DNA from 3 places in the Mesorhizobium sp. WSM4849 genome. Region 3 is predicted to be linked to each of the others. Evidence: predicted binding sites of a transcription regulator. Region 3 holds the regulator's gene; each other region holds the start of a gene.

The links. The regulator LexA, encoded in region 3, represses DNA repair genes until DNA is damaged. The targets are predictions, from matches to a motif close to TGTTCNNNNTGTGTTCNG.
Region 1: AC0L3L_RS18340 (helicase-related protein) is a predicted target of LexA. The motif match lies at 3,437-3,454, and genes of this name have one in related genera.
Region 2: recA (recombinase RecA) is a predicted target of LexA. The motif match lies at 4,012-4,029, and genes of this name have one in related genera.

Annotation. Positions count from the first base shown of each region.
Region 1 covers NZ_JBVVPW010000015.1:11,235-17,682, forward strand. Annotated here, with positions in the region: gene AC0L3L_RS18320 (acetyl-CoA C-acetyltransferase) at 1-73, shown strand, start outside; gene phbB (acetoacetyl-CoA reductase) at 273-998, shown strand; gene AC0L3L_RS18330 (FAD-dependent oxidoreductase) at 1,026-2,276, opposite strand; gene AC0L3L_RS18335 (TetR/AcrR family transcriptional regulator) at 2,360-2,944, shown strand; gene AC0L3L_RS18340 (helicase-related protein) at 3,621-6,448, shown strand, end outside.
Region 2 covers NZ_JBVVPW010000009.1:94,084-100,531, forward strand. Annotated here, with positions in the region: gene AC0L3L_RS12025 (cysteine desulfurase) at 1-1,005, shown strand, start outside; gene AC0L3L_RS12030 (SUF system Fe-S cluster assembly protein) at 1,011-1,403, shown strand; gene sufA (Fe-S cluster assembly scaffold SufA) at 1,493-1,873, shown strand; gene AC0L3L_RS12040 (GFA family protein) at 2,007-2,504, opposite strand; gene AC0L3L_RS12045 (TfoX/Sxy family protein) at 2,597-2,920, shown strand; gene AC0L3L_RS12050 (carbohydrate kinase family protein) at 2,940-3,878, opposite strand; gene recA (recombinase RecA) at 4,153-5,250, shown strand; gene alaS (alanine--tRNA ligase) at 5,500-6,448, shown strand, end outside.
Region 3 covers NZ_JBVVPW010000008.1:231,239-237,686, reverse strand. Annotated here, with positions in the region: gene gltX (glutamate--tRNA ligase) at 1-433, opposite strand, end outside; gene AC0L3L_RS11470 (ComEC/Rec2 family competence protein) at 536-2,980, shown strand; gene lexA (transcriptional repressor LexA) at 2,974-3,711, opposite strand; gene AC0L3L_RS11460 (molybdopterin molybdotransferase MoeA) at 3,816-5,021, opposite strand; gene moaC (cyclic pyranopterin monophosphate synthase MoaC) at 5,024-5,518, opposite strand; gene trpC (indole-3-glycerol phosphate synthase TrpC) at 5,585-6,436, opposite strand; gene trpD (anthranilate phosphoribosyltransferase) at 6,441-6,448, opposite strand, start outside.

The DNA of each region.
Region 1 (6,448 bases), on a different contig from region 3:
TGCCAAGAAGGGCCTCGCCACGCTGTGCATCGGCGGCGGCATGGGCGTCGCCATGTGCGTGGAAGCACTCTGAAGACAGACTACAGCGCCGGGCGTCCCTTGGGACGTGCAAAGGAGGCTGTAGCACTTGCGCATGATCCTTTTTCGAAAATCGATTTCGATTTTCGGGGTTCATGCGCCAGCCAAGCCATGAAATAGTCGGTGGCGAACGGGCTCAATCGCCGTTAGAGCGTTCAGCGCCCGCCACTCACGAATTAAAAAGGGAGGAAACCATGACAAAGGTAGCACTCGTCACCGGCGGGTCGCGCGGTATTGGCGCCGCGATTTCGATCGGCCTGAAAAACGCCGGCTATCATGTCGCCGCGAACTACGCCGGCAATGACGAAGCGGCGCAGAAATTCAAGGCAGAGACCGGCATCCCGGTCTACAAATGGTCGGTGGCCGACTACGATGCCTGCGCCGCCGGCATTAAGCAGATCGAGGCCGATCTCGGCCCGGTCTCCGTTCTGGTCAACAATGCCGGGATCACCCGCGACGCCATGTTCCACAAGATGACGCGCGAGCAATGGAAAGAGGTCATCGACACCAATCTTTCCGGCGTGTTCAACATGACCCACCCGCTGTGGGGCGGCATGCGCGACCGCAAGTTCGGCCGCGTCATCACCATCTCCTCGATCAACGGCCAGAAGGGTCAGACCGGCCAGGTCAATTATTCGGCGTCGAAGGCCGGCGACATCGGCTTCACCAAGGCGCTCGCCCAGGAAGGAGCGCGGGCCGGCATCACCGTCAATGTCATCTGCCCCGGCTATATCGCTACCGAGATGGTCAGGGCGATGGACGAAAAGGTGCTCAACGAGCGCGTCATCCCGCAGATCCCGGTCGGCCGCCTCGGCGAGCCGGAAGAGATCGCACGCTGCGTCGTCTTCCTCGCTTCCGACGATGCCGGTTTCATCACTGGCTCGACCATCTCCGCCAATGGCGGCCAGTACATCACCTGAGGCGGCGGAACCGGATAGTAGCGGCTGTCAGGCGACAAGCTTCAGCCCTGGTCCGGCTGCAGGCTCGGTCTTGGCGATCGGACCCGGCTCGCGCGAAGGGGCCGGCAGGCGGGCAAGCGGCGCCCGGCTGAGGCCTGACAGTTTCAAGGCGATGCGACGCTTCAGGAATGGATTGAGGTTCAGCGCCGAAAGCACGAGATTGCGGGCGAACCGCTTCACCGAATTGCGGGTAAGCGCCATCCCGGTCATCGTGGCAGCCAGTTCAAGCACCTCTTGGGCCGCCGGGCGGCGCAGCGCTTCGTAAAGGTCGAGCTCCGCTTCCGGACGCACGCCTTTCACCACGTCGCCAAGCAACTGGCCAAGCACGACCGCGTCGATGATGCCGGTGTTCATGCCTTGCCCTCCCGCCGGGCTGTGCACGTGCGCGGCATCACCCATGAGGAACAACCGGTCCTTGCGGTACGAGCGGACCAGGCGGTGATGCACACGAAAACGCGAGCTCCACGACAGGTCGAGCACCCGGGTTCTTTTCTTGGTCGGTCCGCGGCTGTCGAGCAGCGCCTGGATGTCGGCGATCTCGGGCTTTTCCGGTGCGTCATCCATTGTCGCGACGACCCGGTACGATCCGTCCGGAAGCGGCGCCACCACCACCAGCCCGGCCGGTGCAAAGAACAGCGACACTTCCGTCGGCCCAACCGGCCAGTCGAGACGAACATCGGCGAGTACGAACGAAGCGTCATAGGCCGCGCCGTCGAACTCGATGCCGGTCGACCTGCGCACCAGGCTTTGCATGCCGTCGGCACCAACGACATAGCGTGCCGATATCAGTTTCTCGCGGCCGTTCTCGACCACCGTCACGCGCGCGCCGTCAGCATCCTGAACGACCGCCTTGGCCTCGACCATGCGGTGAATCACACCGCCCAGGGCTGCGATCCGTTCGGCGAACACCTGCTCGGTCAGGTTCTGAGGCAGCATCATCAAATAGGGATGCCTTGACGGAAGCTTGCCGAAATCAAGCGTGAGCTGCGCCCGATTGCGGTCGCGGATGGCGAAATTCTGCAGCTTCAGGGCAAGTTCGCTCAGCCGCTGCGTGACGCCGAGAGGCTCCAGCGTTTCCAGCGTCTGCGAGTGGATGACGCCAGCCCGCGAGGTCTGAAGGCCCTGCGCCAGCCTGTCGATCAGAACATGATCGACACCGGCCTGGTGCAGCACGATGGACAGCGCCATGCCGGTCGGGCCGGCGCCAATGATCAGGACTTCCGTTGTATCGGGCAACATTTTTTCTCTCCATTTGTCAACGATCGTTGACTTTCTAGTCGAAGCTATTGCATTTGTCAACGGCCGTTGGCATATGAATTTTCATGACCGAGAATCAGCCGAAGAAACCCAGCAAGTCGGACCGCACGCGCGCCCAAATCCTCGAGGCCGCGAGGCTCCTGTTCGCCGAGCGCGGCTATGACGGCGCCTCCATCCGCGACGTCGCGGCGCATGCCTCGATCGATCCGGCCATGGTGATCCGCTATTTCCGCAGCAAGGACGAGCTGTTCGCCAGGGCGGCGGTCGTCGACCTGCAATTGCCGGCACTTCGGGTGATCGACCGAAACACCATCGGTGAAACGCTGATCAGGCGTTTTCTCGAAATCTGGGAGGGCGCGGCCAGCGGTCCTGGCATGGCAATTCTGCTGCGTTCGGCGACGTCGAACGAATTCGCCGCCGAAAAGCTGCGTGACGTATTTGGCAACCAGGTCAGGCCGGTGGTTGCGGCGGTCGCTGATCCCGCCGACGCGGGTCGACGTGCCGGGCTCGTTTCGAGCCAGTTGCTGGGTTTGGCGATGTGCCGATACCTGCTGCGGCTTCCGCCCGTCGTCGCCCTGTCCCACGATGAAATCATTCAGAACGTCGGCCCTACCTTGCAGCGCTATGCCGTGGGAGAGGACGTTTCTTGAACCTGGAGTCTGGTCTGGTCCTCGTGCGCGACTGCGCCGACCGACGGACGTTGACACCGATTTGTGCCGAAGCGGCACGCAAAAGTTAACGGCGGCCGCACAGCCTGTGCAAAACCCTGTTCCTCGCCTGTGGATAACAGGTGGAAAACCTGTTCACGACACAACATATTGGGGTGAACAAACCGGGAAACACCCGCCAGCGCTGATTCGTCGCCGTTTCGTTCCGGCTTTGACCGGAAGGTTAACGACAAAGGCTGAAAACATCCCTCAAACCGTAAAGGCGCGTTAGGAAAGATCAATAATTTCATAATGTTGGGTGATGCCCGCCGGCCTGCGCCGATCGTTTACCGGCAACTGTTAAGGAGGACGTCCGCCCTGCATGAATCGGGCCAGTTCGGCGATTCAGCATGTGGTGAGACTCGTCGGCAAAAAGTCCAGATGTAGCCGTGAACAAAACCTGAATCAGCAAGAGTCAGCGATTCGTAGCTGATTCGTTCCAGACTCGTTCCAACTGTTAATCAGGACCGGTTGACAACACCAGACGAGAGCCTTCGAGCTGCAGTCGGAACATTCCGCTTTCGCTTCGCACTCGAAATCCCTATGTGTCGGCTGTCACACGCGCCGCCACGGGGCGCGCTCCCGACAACGCGAAGAAGAGAGCCTGATTTCCAGGTCGATGAACATCCCGCCGAAACATATTGAGCCGCTGATCCTCTCGGGCCGCGACGTGACTGCCGTGCTCGGGCCGACCAACACCGGTAAGACCCATCTCGCCATCGAGCGCATGGTGGCGCATGAAAGCGGCATCATCGGCCTGCCGCTCAGGTTGCTCGCCCGCGAGGTTTATTCACGCGTCTGCGAGAAGGTCGGCGCTCACAAGGTGGCGCTCATCACCGGCGAGGAGAAGATCCAGCCCGACGGTGCCAGATATTCGGTCTGTACCGTCGAAGCCATGCCGCGCGAGACCAACGCCGCCTTCGTCGCCATCGACGAGGTGCAGCTGGCCGGCGATCTCGAGCGCGGCCACATCTTCACCGACCGTATCCTGCATCTGCGCGGCCGCCAGGAGACATTGCTGCTCGGCGCAGCCACCATGCACGGCATCCTCCAGCGTCTGCTGAAGGGCGTGTCGGTGGTGACCCGGCCACGGCTGTCGCATCTCGCCTATGCCGGCTCGAAGAAGCTGACCCGCCTGCCGCGACGCACGGCGATCGTCGCCTTTTCCGCCGACGAGGTCTATGCGATTGCCGAACTGATCCGCCGCCAGCAAGGGGGTGCGGCCGTCGTGCTCGGCGCGCTATCACCCCGCACTCGCAACGCGCAGGTGGAGCTGTTCCAATCGGGTGATGTCGATTACCTGGTCGCCACCGATGCGATCGGCATGGGCCTGAACCTCGATCTCGATCATGTCGCCTTCGCTCAAAACCGTAAATTCGATGGCTACCAGTATCGCAACCTGACGGCGGCCGAGCTCGGCCAGATCGCCGGCCGCGCCGGCCGGCACTTGCGCGACGGCACTTTCGGCGTCACCGGCCAGGTCGATCCGCTCGACGAAGATCTGGTCAAGAAGATCGAAGGGCATGAGTTCGACCCGGTGAAAGTGCTGCAATGGCGCACCGCGCATTTCGATTTCGCCAGCCTCGATGCGCTGAAGCGCTCCACCGAGACCAACGCGCCGGTCGAAGGCCTGACGCGTGCGCTACCGGCTGTGGATGCGCAGGCGCTCGAGCATTTGTCCCGCGACGAGGATATCCGGGCCTTGGCCACCAACGCCAAGCGCGTGGCGCTGTTGTGGGAGGCCTGCGCCCTTCCCGACTACAGGAAGATCGCGCCTGCCCAGCATGCCGACCTGATCGCCTCGATCTACATGGACCTTGCCAGGCATGGCCATGTCGACGAGAATTACATGGCCGAGCAGGTGCGCCGTGCCGACACCACCGAGGGCGACATCGACACGCTGTCGCACCGGATCGCCCAGATCCGCACCTGGACATTCGTCTCCAACCGGCCCGGCTGGCTGGCCGATCAGGCACACTGGCAGGAAAAGACGCGCGAAATCGAAGACAGATTGTCGGATGCGCTGCATGAGCGGTTGACGAAACGCTTCGTAGACCGCAGGACTTCCGTCCTCATGCGGCGCCTTAGAGAAAATACCATGCCTGAAGCCGAAATTAGCCCAACCGGAACTGTCCTCGTCGAAGGCCATCATGTCGGCGAGTTGCAAGGGTTCCGCTTCACCGCCGACCAGAGCGCCGGCGGCGAGGACGCCAAGGCAGTGCGCACAGCAGCCCAGAAGGCGCTTGCAGCCGAATTCGAGGCGCGGGCCGAACGCTTCGGCGCCTCGGCCAATGGCGACATCGCGCTCGGCTCCGACGGCACGCTGCGCTGGATCGGCGCGCCGATCGGCACGCTGGTCGCAGGCGACGAGCCGTTGAAGCCGCGCCTTGTGCTGCTGGCCGACGAGCAGCTCACCGGACCAGCCCGCGACAAGGTCGCGGCGCGCGCCGAGCGCTTCGTCAATTTCCAGATCGAGTCCTTGCTGAAGCCGCTGGTCGACCTCAAGAACGCCGAGCAGATCACCGGCATCGGCCGCGGCATTGCCTTCCAGCTCGTCGAGCATTTCGGCCTCATCAACCGCCGCGACATCGCCCAGGAGATGAAGTCGCTCGACCAGGAAGGCCGCGCCGCCCTTCGCCGGCTCGGCGTGCGCTTCGGCGCCTACCACGTCTTCGCGCCCGCGCTGATCAAGCCGGCCCCGGCCGGACTGGTGACGCTGTTGTGGGCGCTGCAGAACGACGGCAAGGACAAGCCCGGCTTTGGCGATGTGGTCCACGCGCTGGCCTCCGGCCGCACCTCGGTGGTCATCGATCCCACGTTCGACAAGGCCTTCTACAAACTGGCCGGCTACCGCAATCTCGGCCGTCGCGCGGTGCGCGTCGACATCCTTGAACGGTTGGCCGACCTGATCCGGCCCGCAACCAACTGGAAGCCGGGCCTCGGTCAGCGGCCCGACGGCGCCTATGACGGTCAGTCTTTCATGGTGACGCCGCCGATGATGTCGATCCTCGGCGCTACGGCCGACGACATGGAAGAGATTTTGAAAGGCCTCGGCTACCGAGCGGAGCCGAAGCCGGCAGTCGAGGTGAGGGCGCGGCTCGAGGCACAGAACAATGCCGCGCGTGAAGCCGCCGCGGCCAAGCAGGAGGCGGAAGAAGCTGCGCGAGCCGAGCAGGCCAAGGCAGCGGACGCCGCGGTTGCGGACGCAGCCGCCGAGGCGCCGGCCGAGAGTTCGGAGCCGGATGCAGTGGCAGAGACCACAGCCGAAGCGCCCGCGGAAACCACCACCGAAGCGGAGCCTGTCGCAGAAGCTCAGCTGGAAGCGCCGGCTGAGTTCACGCAAGAGGAACTGCCTGCAGCCGAAGCCGCAGCTGAAATGCCTGCGGTACCCGCGGCTCAGCCAGAGGCAGAACCCGAAGCCACCGAGATTGCGGTCGCACCTGCAGA
Region 2 (6,448 bases), on a different contig from region 3:
CGCAAGATTGTGCAAAGATTTCTGAACGCGCCTGATACCGACAACATCGTCTTCACCTCGAACACCACCGCGGCGATCAACACCGTCGCCTATGGCTTCGGCATGCCCAATATCGGCGAGGGCGATGAAATAGTCCTGTCGATCATGGAGCACCATTCCAACATCGTGCCGTGGCATTTCATCCGCGAGCGGCAGGGCGCGAAACTGGTCTGGGTGCCGGTCGACGATCTCGGCATCTTCCACATCGAGGAGTTCGAGAAACGGCTGACCGACCGCACAAAACTGGTCGCCATCACGCACATGTCGAATGCGCTGGGCACGGTGACGCCGATCAAGGAGATCGTGCGTATTGCGCACGCGCGCGGCATTCCGGTGCTGGTCGACGGAAGCCAGAGCGCCGTGCATATGCCGATCGACGTGCAGGACCTCGACTGCGATTTCTTCGTCTTCACCGGCCACAAGGTCTACGGGCCCTCGGGCATCGGAGTGCTCTATGGCAAGAAGGACATGCTGGAGCGCATGCGCCCGTTCATGGGCGGCGGCGAGATGATCGAGGAGGTGACGCAAGACTTCGTCACCTACAATGATCCGCCGCACCGCTTCGAGGCCGGCACGCCGCCGATCGTCCAGGCGATCGGGCTGGGTGCTGCGCTCGAATACATGGAAAAGATCGGCCGCGAGCGGATTGCCGCGCACGAAGCCGATCTGAAGAACTATGCCCATCAGCGGCTGAGGGCCATCAATTCGCTGCGCATCTTCGGCGATGCGCCGGATAAGGGCGCCATCATCTCCTTCGAATTGCAGGGCATTCATGCCCACGACGTGTCGATGGTGATCGATAGGCAAGGCGTCGCCGTCCGCGCCGGCACGCACTGCGCGCAGCCGCTGTTGAAACGCTTCGGCGTAACCTCCACATGCAGGGCATCGTTCGGCATGTATAATACCAGGGCCGAAGTCGACGCTTTGGCCGATGCGCTCGAAAAAGCGCGAAAGTTCTTCGGATGACGATCATGGATGATGCAGGCCGCACCGCTGAGACCACTTCGGAAACGACTGTCCGCAGTCTGGTTTCCGCCTCGGCCATTCCCGCCGACGAGCTGGCGCGGCTGACCGACGACATCGTCTCGGCGCTGAAGACGGTCTACGATCCGGAAATCCCGGCCGACATCTACGAGCTTGGCCTAATTTACAAGATCGACATCGAGGACGACCGCTCGGTCAAGATCGACATGACGCTGACCGCGCCCGGCTGCCCGGTGGCCGGCGAAATGCCCGGCTGGGTGGAAAACGCCGTCGGCGCCGTCGAAGGCGTGTCCGGCGTCGAGGTCAACATGACGTTCGATCCGCCCTGGTCGCCCGACCGCATGTCGGAAGAGGCTCAGGTGGCGGTTGGCTGGTATTAATGGGCGCACTTGCGCCAGGCAGAGAATTTCACCATTTTAGGTGAGGAATCATTCGGCAGGCCTTGAACCTGCACGTAATGGAGAAAAAAATGGGACGCTTCGCCGTCATCACGATGACCGAAAAGGCTGCCGACCGGGTACGCGAGATCGTCGCGACTCGTGAGAATGCGCACGGCATTCGCCTTGGCATCAAGAAGGGCGGCTGCGCCGGCATGGAATATACGGTCGACCTGGTGACCGAGCCCAACACCAAGGACGATCATATCGAGCGCGACGGCGCTCATGTCTATGTCGCACCTGAGGCAGCGCTTTTCCTGTTCGGCACCGAGATGGATTTCGAGCAGACGACGCTGCGCACCGGCTTCACCTTCCGCAACCCGAACCAGAGCTCGGCCTGCGGCTGCGGCGAATCGGTCGAACTGAAGCCGGCCGATCTGAAGGCGCTGGCCGAGGCGCGCGCTTCGGCCTGATCTTCCCTTCTCCCTGTTTACGGGGAGAAGGTGGCCCGAAGGGCCGGATGAGGGGCAGAGCCGGCCTCGGTGATGTTTGCGCCGCCCCTCATCTGCCTGCCGGCATCTTCTCCCCGTAAACGGGGAGAAGGACCTAATCCACCCACATTCCCGTCCGCTTGTGCCAGTCTGCGATCGATTCCTCGGGATAGACATCGAACACCTTGTCGCGCTTGCCGATTTCGGGCACGACCCAGTTCGCCTTGTATTTCAGCATGAGGTGCACCTTTTCAGGTGGTTTCGGCAGGTCTGTGTCGATCGCCGAGGCGAAGGGATGGACCAGCTCCGGCCAGGTCGGATCGTAGAGCCACAGTGCCGATCCGCATTTCCTGCAGAAATTCCGCTCGCCTGACGAGATCTCGCATTGCGGATGCTCGTCGTCCTCGATCTCGGCCTGATAGATGCCGAGATTGCGCTTGCCCTTGATTTTGAGCGTCTCGTAATCGGCGCCGAGATTGATGGCAAAGCCACCGCCGCCCTGCTGCTTGCGGCAGATCGAGCAGTAGCAGAGCATGAACGGCACCGGCGTGTGGCTTTCCACCTCGAAGCGGACAGCATTGCACCGGCAGGACCCTTTGAGCAGAAGCGGCATGAAAAAAACTCCGACGAAGTTGGCTTTCAACTTGTCAGGATGGTGCCGGTTGCGGCGATGACAAGGGGAAATCCGGATGACATGATCGCGGCATGGACAATGAACGCATTGCCGAACTTTTCGAAGGCCTCGGCCCGGTCAGCATTCGCAAGATGTTCGGTGGCAAGGGCATCTATTTTGACGGCGTTATCGTCGCCATCGTGGTGCGTGGCGAATTGATGCTGAAGGCCGACGCGGAAAGCGCGCCCGAATTCGAGGCGGCCGGCTGTCGGCAATGGACCTATACGGGGTCGCGGCACGGCAAGCTGGTGTCGATGCCGTACTGGAGCCTTCCCGACAGCGCGTTCGACGATCCGGATGAGATGGCGGTCTGGGCACGCCGGGCCTATGAAGCGGGGCTGCGTGCCGGCAAATAGGCTGCCTCTCCACTGGTCATCAGCTCATGCCAATTTTCTGCGGCTCGGGCACAAGGGCCAGCGCGTCGGCAAAGTCTGCCGCCGTTAAGACCGGCACAAGCCCGGCACTTTCGATCGCGAGCATTGCCGCGGCAACGCCGTCGCGCAGCGCCGCGCGCAGCGTCAGGCCGCGCAGCAGGGCGGCGACCGTTGCGCCCGCCAGCGCATCGGCGCCGCCGTCCGCGACTTTTTTCGGCGGCAGGATCGAGAATGCGCCGGCTTCGTCGAAACCCAGCACCGGACCGTCATCCGCCGTCACCACGCTGCCTTTGAGGCCCGCGCGCCTCAGGCAGTCGATGATATCTCGCTCCGCCGTGTCGATACCGATATCGGCGAGTGCAATGGCCTCGCGCCGGTCCATGAAGACCATCGCCAGGCTGCCAAGCACCGGCGCGAGCCGCACCGCCTTGTCTGGTGAGACGGCGAGGCCGAAGACCGGCTTGCCGGCGGCAAGCGCCACCAGCCGCTCCAGTGCCGTCGACGGCAGGTTGGCGTCGCACAGGACCGCATCGGCGGTGCTGATCGCCTCGCGCACCTTGGCACGGCGGATCTGCTTGGGAAGCGCCAGGTCGTAGAGCGCCATGTCGGCAAGGCCGACGATCAGTGCGCCGTCGCCGTCAATCAGCACCGTGTTGCTCGGCGTCGTGCGATCGAGGAACACCACGGACAGGTCGGCAATGCCGGCCGCAGTGATGGCGCGCGAGACCGTATCGGCCAGAACATCACCGCCGCGCACCGAAAGCAGCGAACCGGAGACGCCGCGGCGCACGGCGCTGCGCAGCGCATTGAAGACGGCACCGCCGACAGCCTCGCGCATCGTGCCGGGATTCGACGCCGCCGGCACGAAAGTGCCCGAAACCTGGCCGCGCCGATCTATATAGGCGCCGCCTACGGCCAGGATTGTCGGCGACTTCATCATGCCGGCGAGATGACCTTTGCTGTTGCCGGGCGGAGACTAGGTCGTCCGGCGGAACCGGGCAACCGGAGGCGCGATTCGGGAGATGCCAGCACGATCCCACGGAGGAAGCGGGAACCATCTTGGGGTGAAAACACGAAACAAAAAAAGAACAAATACAGATATCCTTTGTTGTTCAATCGCTTGTCTCCCCTTGCCAGATGAGAACAAAAAAGGTACAAATTAATAAGGATTACGGATTGTCCGGCCTTCATTGACGACCAAGGGGTGATGTATCATGGCTCAGAATTCTTTGCGGCTTGTAGAGGACAAAGCAGTGGACAAATCAAAGGCTCTGGATGCGGCGCTGTCGCAAATCGAGCGTGCCTTCGGCAAGGGCTCGATCATGCGGCTCGGCGCAAACGAGCAGGTCGTCGAGATCGAAACGGTGCCGACCGGTTCGCTTGGCCTCGACATCGCGCTTGGCGTCGGCGGCCTGCCGCGCGGCCGCATCGTCGAGATCTACGGGCCGGAAAGCTCGGGCAAGACGACGCTGGCGCTGCACACGGTGGCGGAGGCCCAGAAGAAGGGCGGCATCTGCGCCTTCGTCGATGCTGAGCATGCGCTCGACCCGGTCTATGCCCGCAAGCTCGGCGTCGATCTCGAAAACCTGCTGATTTCGCAGCCCGACACTGGCGAGCAGGCGCTGGAGATCTGCGACACGCTGGTGCGTTCCGGCGCCATCGACGTGCTGGTGGTCGATTCGGTCGCGGCGCTGACGCCGCGCGCCGAAATCGAGGGCGAAATGGGCGATTCGCTGCCGGGCCTGCAGGCCCGCCTGATGAGCCAGGCGCTGCGCAAGCTGACCGCCTCGATCTCGCGCTCCAACACCATGGTCATCTTCATCAACCAGATCCGCATGAAGATCGGTGTCATGTTCGGTTCGCCCGAGACCACGACCGGCGGCAACGCGCTGAAATTCTATGCTTCGGTGCGCCTCGACATTCGCCGTATCGGCTCGGTCAAGGACCGCGACGAGGTCGTCGGCAACCAGACCCGCGTCAAGGTGGTCAAGAACAAGCTGGCACCGCCCTTCAAGGTGGTCGAATTCGACATCATGTATGGCGAGGGCGTCTCCAAGACCGGCGAGTTGGTCGACCTCGGCGTCAAGGCCGGCGTGGTCGAGAAGTCGGGCGCCTGGTTCTCCTACAATTCGCAGCGTCTCGGCCAGGGCCGCGAGAATGCAAAACTGTTCCTGCGCGACAATCCCGACACGGCGCGCGAAATCGAGCTGGCACTGAGGCAGAATGCCGGACTTATCGCCGAGAAATTCCTCGAGAATGGTGGTTCCGAAGGCGGAGACGACGGTTTCGAGGACGAAGCGGGCGCGATGTAGGATGCAGGCTGTGCCAGCCAGAATATCCGTTTGAGTTCACGTATCCCGAATTGTGTATCGATGTGTTCATGCCGCCGGCCTTGGGCCGGCGGTTTGCGTTTTTGGCGGTGGCTCTGGCCATTCAGAACAGCCGGCCAAGGCTACGATTTGGAGCAATTCCGTGTTTCTGGACAGGGTGCGGTGCGACCGCTAAAAGGCCATGTCTGTTTTCCGCCGGCAATCGGCGGTTCTCTCGAAAAGGCAGTATTCATGAGTGGCGTCAACGAGATCAGGTCGGCATTTCTCGACTATTTCCGCAAAGAAGGTCACGAGGTCGTGGCGTCGAGCCCCCTGGTGCCGCGCAACGACCCAACGCTGATGTTCACCAACGCCGGCATGGTGCAGTTCAAGAACGTCTTCACCGGGTTTGAAACCCGTCCCTATTCGCGCGCCACGACCTCGCAGAAATGCGTGCGCGCCGGCGGCAAGCACAACGATCTCGACAATGTCGGCTACACTGCCCGTCACCACACCTTCTTCGAGATGCTCGGCAATTTCTCCTTCGGCGATTATTTCAAGGAGCGCGCCATCGAGCTCGCCTGGAACCTGATCACCCGCGAGTTCGGCATCGCCAAGGATAGGCTTCTGGTGACCGTCTACCATACCGACGACGCGGCCGCGGGCTTCTGGAAGAAGATCGCCGGGCTGCCGGAGGACAGGATCATCCGCATCGCCACCAGCGACAATTTCTGGGCGATGGGCGATACCGGTCCCTGCGGTCCGTGCTCGGAAATCTTCTACGACCATGGCGCCGACATTCCGGGCGGCCCGCCCGGCAGCCCGGATGAGGACGGCGACCGTTTCATCGAGATCTGGAACCTCGTCTTCATGCAGTTCGAGCAGGTGACGAAGGCGGAGCGGATCGAACTGCCGCGCCCGTCGATCGATACCGGCATGGGTTTGGAGCGCATCGCCGCCGTCCTGCAGGGCGAGCACGACAATTACGACATCGACCTGTTCAAGGCGCTGATCCGAGCCTCGGAAGAGGCGACCGGCGTCAAGGCGGAAGGCAAGAACCGGGCGAGCCACCGCGTCATTGCCGATCATCTGCGCGCCTCGAGCTTCCTCATCGCTGACGGGGTGCTGCCGTCGAACGAGGGCCGCGGCTACGTACTGCGTCGCATCATGCGCCGCGCCATGCGTCATGCGCAGCTTTTGG
Region 3 (6,448 bases):
TTCGGATCGCGCCCTTGGCGCCGGCCGGCGCCTCCGACGGGTTGCGGTCGCGCCAGCGGCCGTCATAGCGGGGAGGCAAGCCCTTGGCCCGCGCGCTCTCACGCATCGCTTCCAGTTCAGCCGGCGCAGCGTAGCAGTAATAGGCCTTGCCCATGCGCACCAGTTCCTCGGCGACCGCGCGGTGGCGCGGCGCGCGCTCGAACTGCGATACCGGCTCGCCGTCCCAGGTGAGGCCGAGCCAGGAGAGTCCGTCGAGGATGGCGGCGGTTGCCGCATCGGTCGAACGCTCACGATCGGTGTCCTCGATGCGCAGCAGCATCGTGCCGCCGGTGTGTTTCGCATACAGCCAGTTGAACAGCGCCGTGCGCGCGCCGCCAATATGCAGGAAGCCGGTGGGCGAGGGGGCGAAACGGGTGATGACCTTGTCGGACATGGAACTCTCAGGCAAGCGCAGGAAACGGATGTGATTGCGCGGACTTTCGCGCGTCGCGCGTTCATGTAGCATAGGAGGTCAAGGGCGCAAGGGGCAGACCCGATGGCTGGACCAGGCCGCGGCGCGGACAAGAGCGAGGGCGCGACCACAAGCGTCAGCGAACGATCGCTGTTTGCCGACGTTCCCCACGCCGAGCCGCTACCCGTTTCGCTGCCTGCGTCGCACCCGGGCATTCAGCCTCTTTCGCCGGACCGGGCCGCGCCAACACCCGGGCATGTCATTCGTTTCCGCCGACAGCTCAGCCATCTTTCACCATCCGGTATCCGCAACAGCGTGGCCTCGGCAGCCGGCCTGGAACTAGACCGCGGCGTCGCCTTCCTGCTGGTGCCGGTTTTTCTGGCATGCGGGGTGATCGTCTATTTTTCGCTTGCCGTCGAACCGGACTTTCCGCAGCCCATTGCCGTCGTGGTCCTCACGGCATTGTGTGCGGCGGTGACACGCTCATGGCGCAAAACGCATCTGTGCTTCATGGCAGCGCTGCTGTGCGCACTCGGGCTACTCGCCGCCAAGGTTGAAACCTGGCGCGTGGCAACGCAGATGCTCGGCTCGGAAATCCAGACCCAGCTCACCGGCCGTGTCGTTAGGCTCGATCAGATGGCGAACGGCCGGATCAGGCTGACCATCGACGTGATGACGACCGCCCGGCCGACACTGCGTTATGCGCCGGAACGTGTCAGGGTTTCGGCACGCAAAATTCCCGCTGAGATGACCGCAGGCTCGGTGGCAACCGGCTATGTGAGGCTTCTGCCTCCGACTGGCCCGGTTAGGCCGGACAGTTATGACTTCTCCTTCGACAGCTATTTCGCCGGTATCGGTGCCAGTGGCTTTTTCCTCGGCAATCCGAAGATCGTCGTTTCCGAAGATGCACCGTTCGCCGCGCGCATTTCTTCCTCGATCGAAAAGGCGCGTGAAACCATCGCCGACCATATCAGGGACAGCATCGGTGGCGCCGAGGGGGAGATTGCCGCCGCGCTGATCGTCGGCGTGCGTGCCGGCATTCCCGAAGAGATAAACGAATCGATGCGGCGCACCGGCATCTACCACATCATCTCGATTTCCGGCCTGCACATGGCGCTTGTCGCCGGCACCATCATGGGATTGCTGCGCGGCGCCTTTGCGCTGGTTCCCGATTTTTCGTCGCGCCGGCCGGTCAAAAAATATGCGGCTGCTGCCGCACTCGTTTCCATCGCTGCCTATCTGATTTTTTCCGGTATCGTGGTCGCGGCTGAACGCAGCTTTATCATGCTGGCGGTAATGCTTGTCGCCGTGCTGTTCGACCGGGCGGCACTCACCTTGCGCAATCTGGCGATTTCGGCCATCGCCGTCATCGTCGTGTCGCCGCACGAGGTGGTCGGCCCAAGCTTCCAGATGTCCTTCGCCGCGACCGCTGCTCTCGTGGGCGCCTATGCCGGCTGGTCCGACTATCGTGCCGACAAGGCCACCGCGCCGCCACAGCGACGGTCAACGATCGCTTTCGTCACGCGAAAACTTGCCGCTGGGACAGGTACCATCGCAATGACCTCCATCATTGCCGGCAGCGCCACCGCACTCTTCGCCATCTGGCACTTCCAGCGCGTCTCGCCGCTCAGCCTGTTCGCCAATCTGGCCGTCATGCCGATCGTCACGGTCGTCATGTTCCTGGCCGTCGTCAGCGCCTTGGCAATGCCGTTCGGCTTCGACGGCCCTTTCCTATACATGATGGGCAAGGGGCTGACGGCCATGATTGCAATATCGGGATGGATCTCCGAGCGGTCGCCGGTCGATGCCGTCGGGCTGATCTCGTTGCAGTCGGTTCTGCTGGTGACGGCCGCCCTAGTCATCGCCACGATGGCAACGACATGGTTGCGGCTTGCGGCACTTCCCTTTGCGCTCGCCGGCCTGCTGACGATTTCCGAGACGCGCACCCCCGACGTGCTGATTTCGGAAGATGCGCATCTGGTGGCGCTGCCGATCGGCGGCGGCGAACTTGCCGTCAACCGGGTGCGCTCGAACGAATTCACCACCGACAACTGGAAACATGCGCTGGTTTCAGCGACCATTGTCGAGCCGGAGACATTCGAAAAAGGAGACGTGCGGTTCGACATCGTCGACCCGGCCGACCTGCCGCCGGGAGCGCCCTTCTACTGCACTGCCGGCCTGTGCCTCGCCCGGCACCAGTCCGGCGCGATCATCGCGCTCGCCGACGACCGCAAAACCGCACCGCCAGCCTGTGCCTTTGCGGATTTGATCGTCATCGATGATGCCACAGCCTATTATAATCCCTGCCGCAATCCGCTGGTTCTCGTCGTCACCAAACGGCAGCTCGCTCGCATGGGCAGTGCCGCCGTCTTTTTCGATCCGCTATCTGCGACGACGCGCGCAGAAATCCGTTTTGCCGTCAGACAGCCCTATAGGCCTTGGCATGAGCAGCGGAGATTTTCGCGCGAGGCGAGGGGCCTGCCGCCATACCGCAGGGCCGAGAAACCCAAAAAGCCTGCCGTTCAGTAACGCCGGATCAGTCCGACGAGCTTGCCTTGCACCTTGACCCTGTCCGGCCCGAAGATGCGCGTCTCATAGGCCGGATTGGCGGCTTCCAGTGCGATCGAGGCACCTTTGCGGCGGAACCGCTTCAGCGTCGCTTCCTCGTCGTCGACCAAGGCGACGATGATCTCGCCAGGCTGGGCGGTGTCGGCGTTGCGGATGATGACCGTGTCGCCGTCGAAAATGCCGGCCTCGATCATCGAGTCACCCTTGACCTCCAGCGCGTAGTGCGTGCCGCCGGTGATCATGTCCGGTGGTACCGAGATCGAATGCGTCTGGTGCTGGATGGCGTCGATCGGCACACCGGCAGCGATGCGGCCCATCACCGGTATGGAGATGGTGGCAACGACGTCGTCGTCATTGCCGGCCGCAGGCATGCGCGAAGGCGCCGGCTTGATCTGTCGTCCGAGGCTGCCCTGCCCAAGGCTGCCCTGAATGACGCTTGGCGAGAATTTGCGCGCCGCATTGAGGCCGGGCGCGATCGAATCGGGCAGGCGCAGCACCTCCAGCGCGCGGGCGCGGTTGGGCAGGCGGCGAATGAAACCGCGCTCCTCCAGTGCAGTGATCAGCCGATGGATCCCCGACTTCGAGGCGAGGTCGAGCGCTTCCTTCATCTCGTCGAACGAGGGCGGAATGCCGCTTTCCTTCAGCCGCTCGTGGATGAACATCAGCAGTTCATGTTGTTTGCGTGTCAGCATCGCGACCCCCAACAGAATCAGAAAAACAAACCCAGAACAAACACTATCTGTTCCAGTTGTGTTCCGCAACCGTTTAAAATTTAATGAATGTGTTGACGTTTTGTTCAGCGTAGCATCAGCACGCTGCACGCGGCGCCCGTCGCGGCTGGGGGAGCGAACGGCTCGCGCACGATCAGCCCGTTGGCGTCGGCCAGCATTTTGAGCATCGAGGAATCCTGGATGCCGAACGGGGTCGCCAGCAGCGTGCCGGCTTCTTCGCTCACCACGGCGCGTACATAGTCCTGCCTGAGATCGTTGGCCGGCATGGCGGCGCCGAGCCGCGCCTGACGCATGTCCTGCCGGAAGGCGCGGCCGCCGAGCCGCGCAAGCATCGGCGTCAGAAAGAGCTGCGTGCAGACCAGGCTCGCCACCGGATTGCCAGGCAGGCCGATGCAGCGGATGTCGCCCAGCCGCCCGAACATCAGCGGCTTGCCGGGCCGCATGGCGATTTTCCAGAAATCGAGCGTCATGCCTTCACCGGTCAGCACGTCATGGACCAGGTCATGGTCGCCGACCGAGGCGCCGCCCAGCGTGACGATGACGTCGGCGCCTGCGTCGACCGCTTGTTTCACCAGCGTGGCGATCGCCTCCTTGCGGTCGGGGGCGATGCCGAGATCGAGCGCGCTGGCGCCGACCGAGCGGGCCGCGGCGGCGACGCCATAGGCATTGGACGAGATGATCTGGTCGGGGCCAAGGTCGCTGCCCGGCGGCAGCAATTCGTCGCCGGTGGCGATGATGGCGACCAACGGCCGTTTCACCACGCTGACCTGCGGGTGGTTGGCCGACGCCGCCAGCGACAATGCCGCCGGATCAAGCGGGCGGCCTTTCTCCAGCAGGACGTCGCCCTTCGAGAAATCGAGCCCGAGGCGGCGGATGTTGCGGCCTTCAACCGTCGACGCGGTCACTTCGATGCTGCCGCCGCCGAGGTCGCGGACATTCTCCTGGATGACGATGGTGTCCGCGCCTGCAGGAAGCGGCGCGCCGGTGAAGATGCGCACGGCCTGCGCCGGGCCGACTGTTCCGGCAAAGCCGCGTCCGGCCGGCGCGATGCCGATCACCGAAAGTCTTGCGGGCACGGACGCGACATCCTCGGCCCGCACGGCATAGCCGTCCATGGCGGACGCGTTGAACGGCGGCTGGGTGCGGAGCGCCAGGAGCGGCTCCGCCAGCACGCGGTCGGCGGCGTCCATCAGGGCGACGCTTTCAGCCTGCAAGGGCGCAGCATCCTCAAGCAGGCGCTCGAGCGCCTCGGCGACCGGAAGCAGTGCCATTATTAGCCTGCCCCCTTGGCATCCGCCTTGTAGTCGCCGGATTTGCCGCCGGTCTTTTCCGCCAGCCTGATGCCCGAGATCACCATGGCGCGGTCGACCGCCTTGGCCATGTCATAGATGGTCAGGCAGGCGACCGAGACGGCGGTCAGCGCTTCCATCTCGACGCCGGTCTTACCGGTGACGCGGGCCAGCGCCGTGACCTTCAGGCCTGGCAGCGTCGCGTCCGGTTCGATGTCAATGGATACCTTGGTCAACAGCAGCGGATGGCAGAGCGGGATCAGCTCATGCGTCCTCTTGGCCGCCATGATGCCGGCGATGCGCGCCGTGCCCAGCACGTCGCCCTTCTTGGCATCGCCGTCGAGAATCATCTTCAGCGTTTCGGGCCGCATCGAGACAAGACCTTCGGCGATTGCCGTGCGCGTCGTCTCCGCCTTGTCGCCGACATCGACCATATTGGCTTCCCCTTTCGCGCCAAGATGGGTGAGGGCGGCCGTCATCGTCAGGTCACCTTAGCGCGACGTGCGTCCGTCTGGACGCGCAAAGCACGCTCTAACACTTTGAATCTATGCATCGTGCTCTCCGAAAATCGATTCCGATTTTCGGGCCGATGCAATGGCGGGCGCATTGCCCGTCAAAAGCAGGCGCGTCGCAGTGGCCACGTCCTGTTGCCGCATCAGGCTCTCGCCGACGAGGAACGTACCGATGTCGCTCCGTTGCAGCCTGCGGCAGTCTTCGTGCGAGAAAATACCGCTCTCGCTGACCAGCAGGCGGTCTGCCGGCATCATCGTCGCGAGCCGCTCCGAGGTCTCGATGCTGGTTTCGAACGTCCGGAGATTGCGGTTGTTGATGCCGATCAGCCGCGATGACAGTTTCAGCGCGCGTTCCGTCTCAGCCTCGTCATGCACTTCGACCAGCGCGTCCATGCCGAGTTCGAACGCCGTCGTTTCGAGTTCCCTGGCCACGGCGTCATCGACGCTCGCCATGATGATCAGGATGGCGTCAGCGCCCCACGCACGGGCTTCGAACACCTGATAAGGCTCGAACAGAAAATCCTTGCGCAAAGCGGGCAATGTCACGGCGTTGCGCGCATCGGTGAGGAATTCAGGCGCACCCTGGAAGGACGGCGCGTCGGTCAGCACCGAAAGGCAGGCGGCGCCACCTTTCGCATAGGCCCTGGCCAGTGCCGGCGGATCGAAATCGGCACGGATCAGGCCCTTGGACGGGCTCGCCTTCTTGATCTCGGCGATCAGCGCGAAGCTGCCGGATTTGCGCCTGGCTTCAAGAGCCGAGAGAAAGCCGCGCGCTGCGTCGGTGTCCTTCGCCCGCGCCTTGACCTCGGCAAGCGGCACGCGCGCCTTCGCCGCGGCGATCTCGTCGCGCTTGTAGGCTTCGATCTTGCGCAGGATATCAGACACGGCTCTATCCGT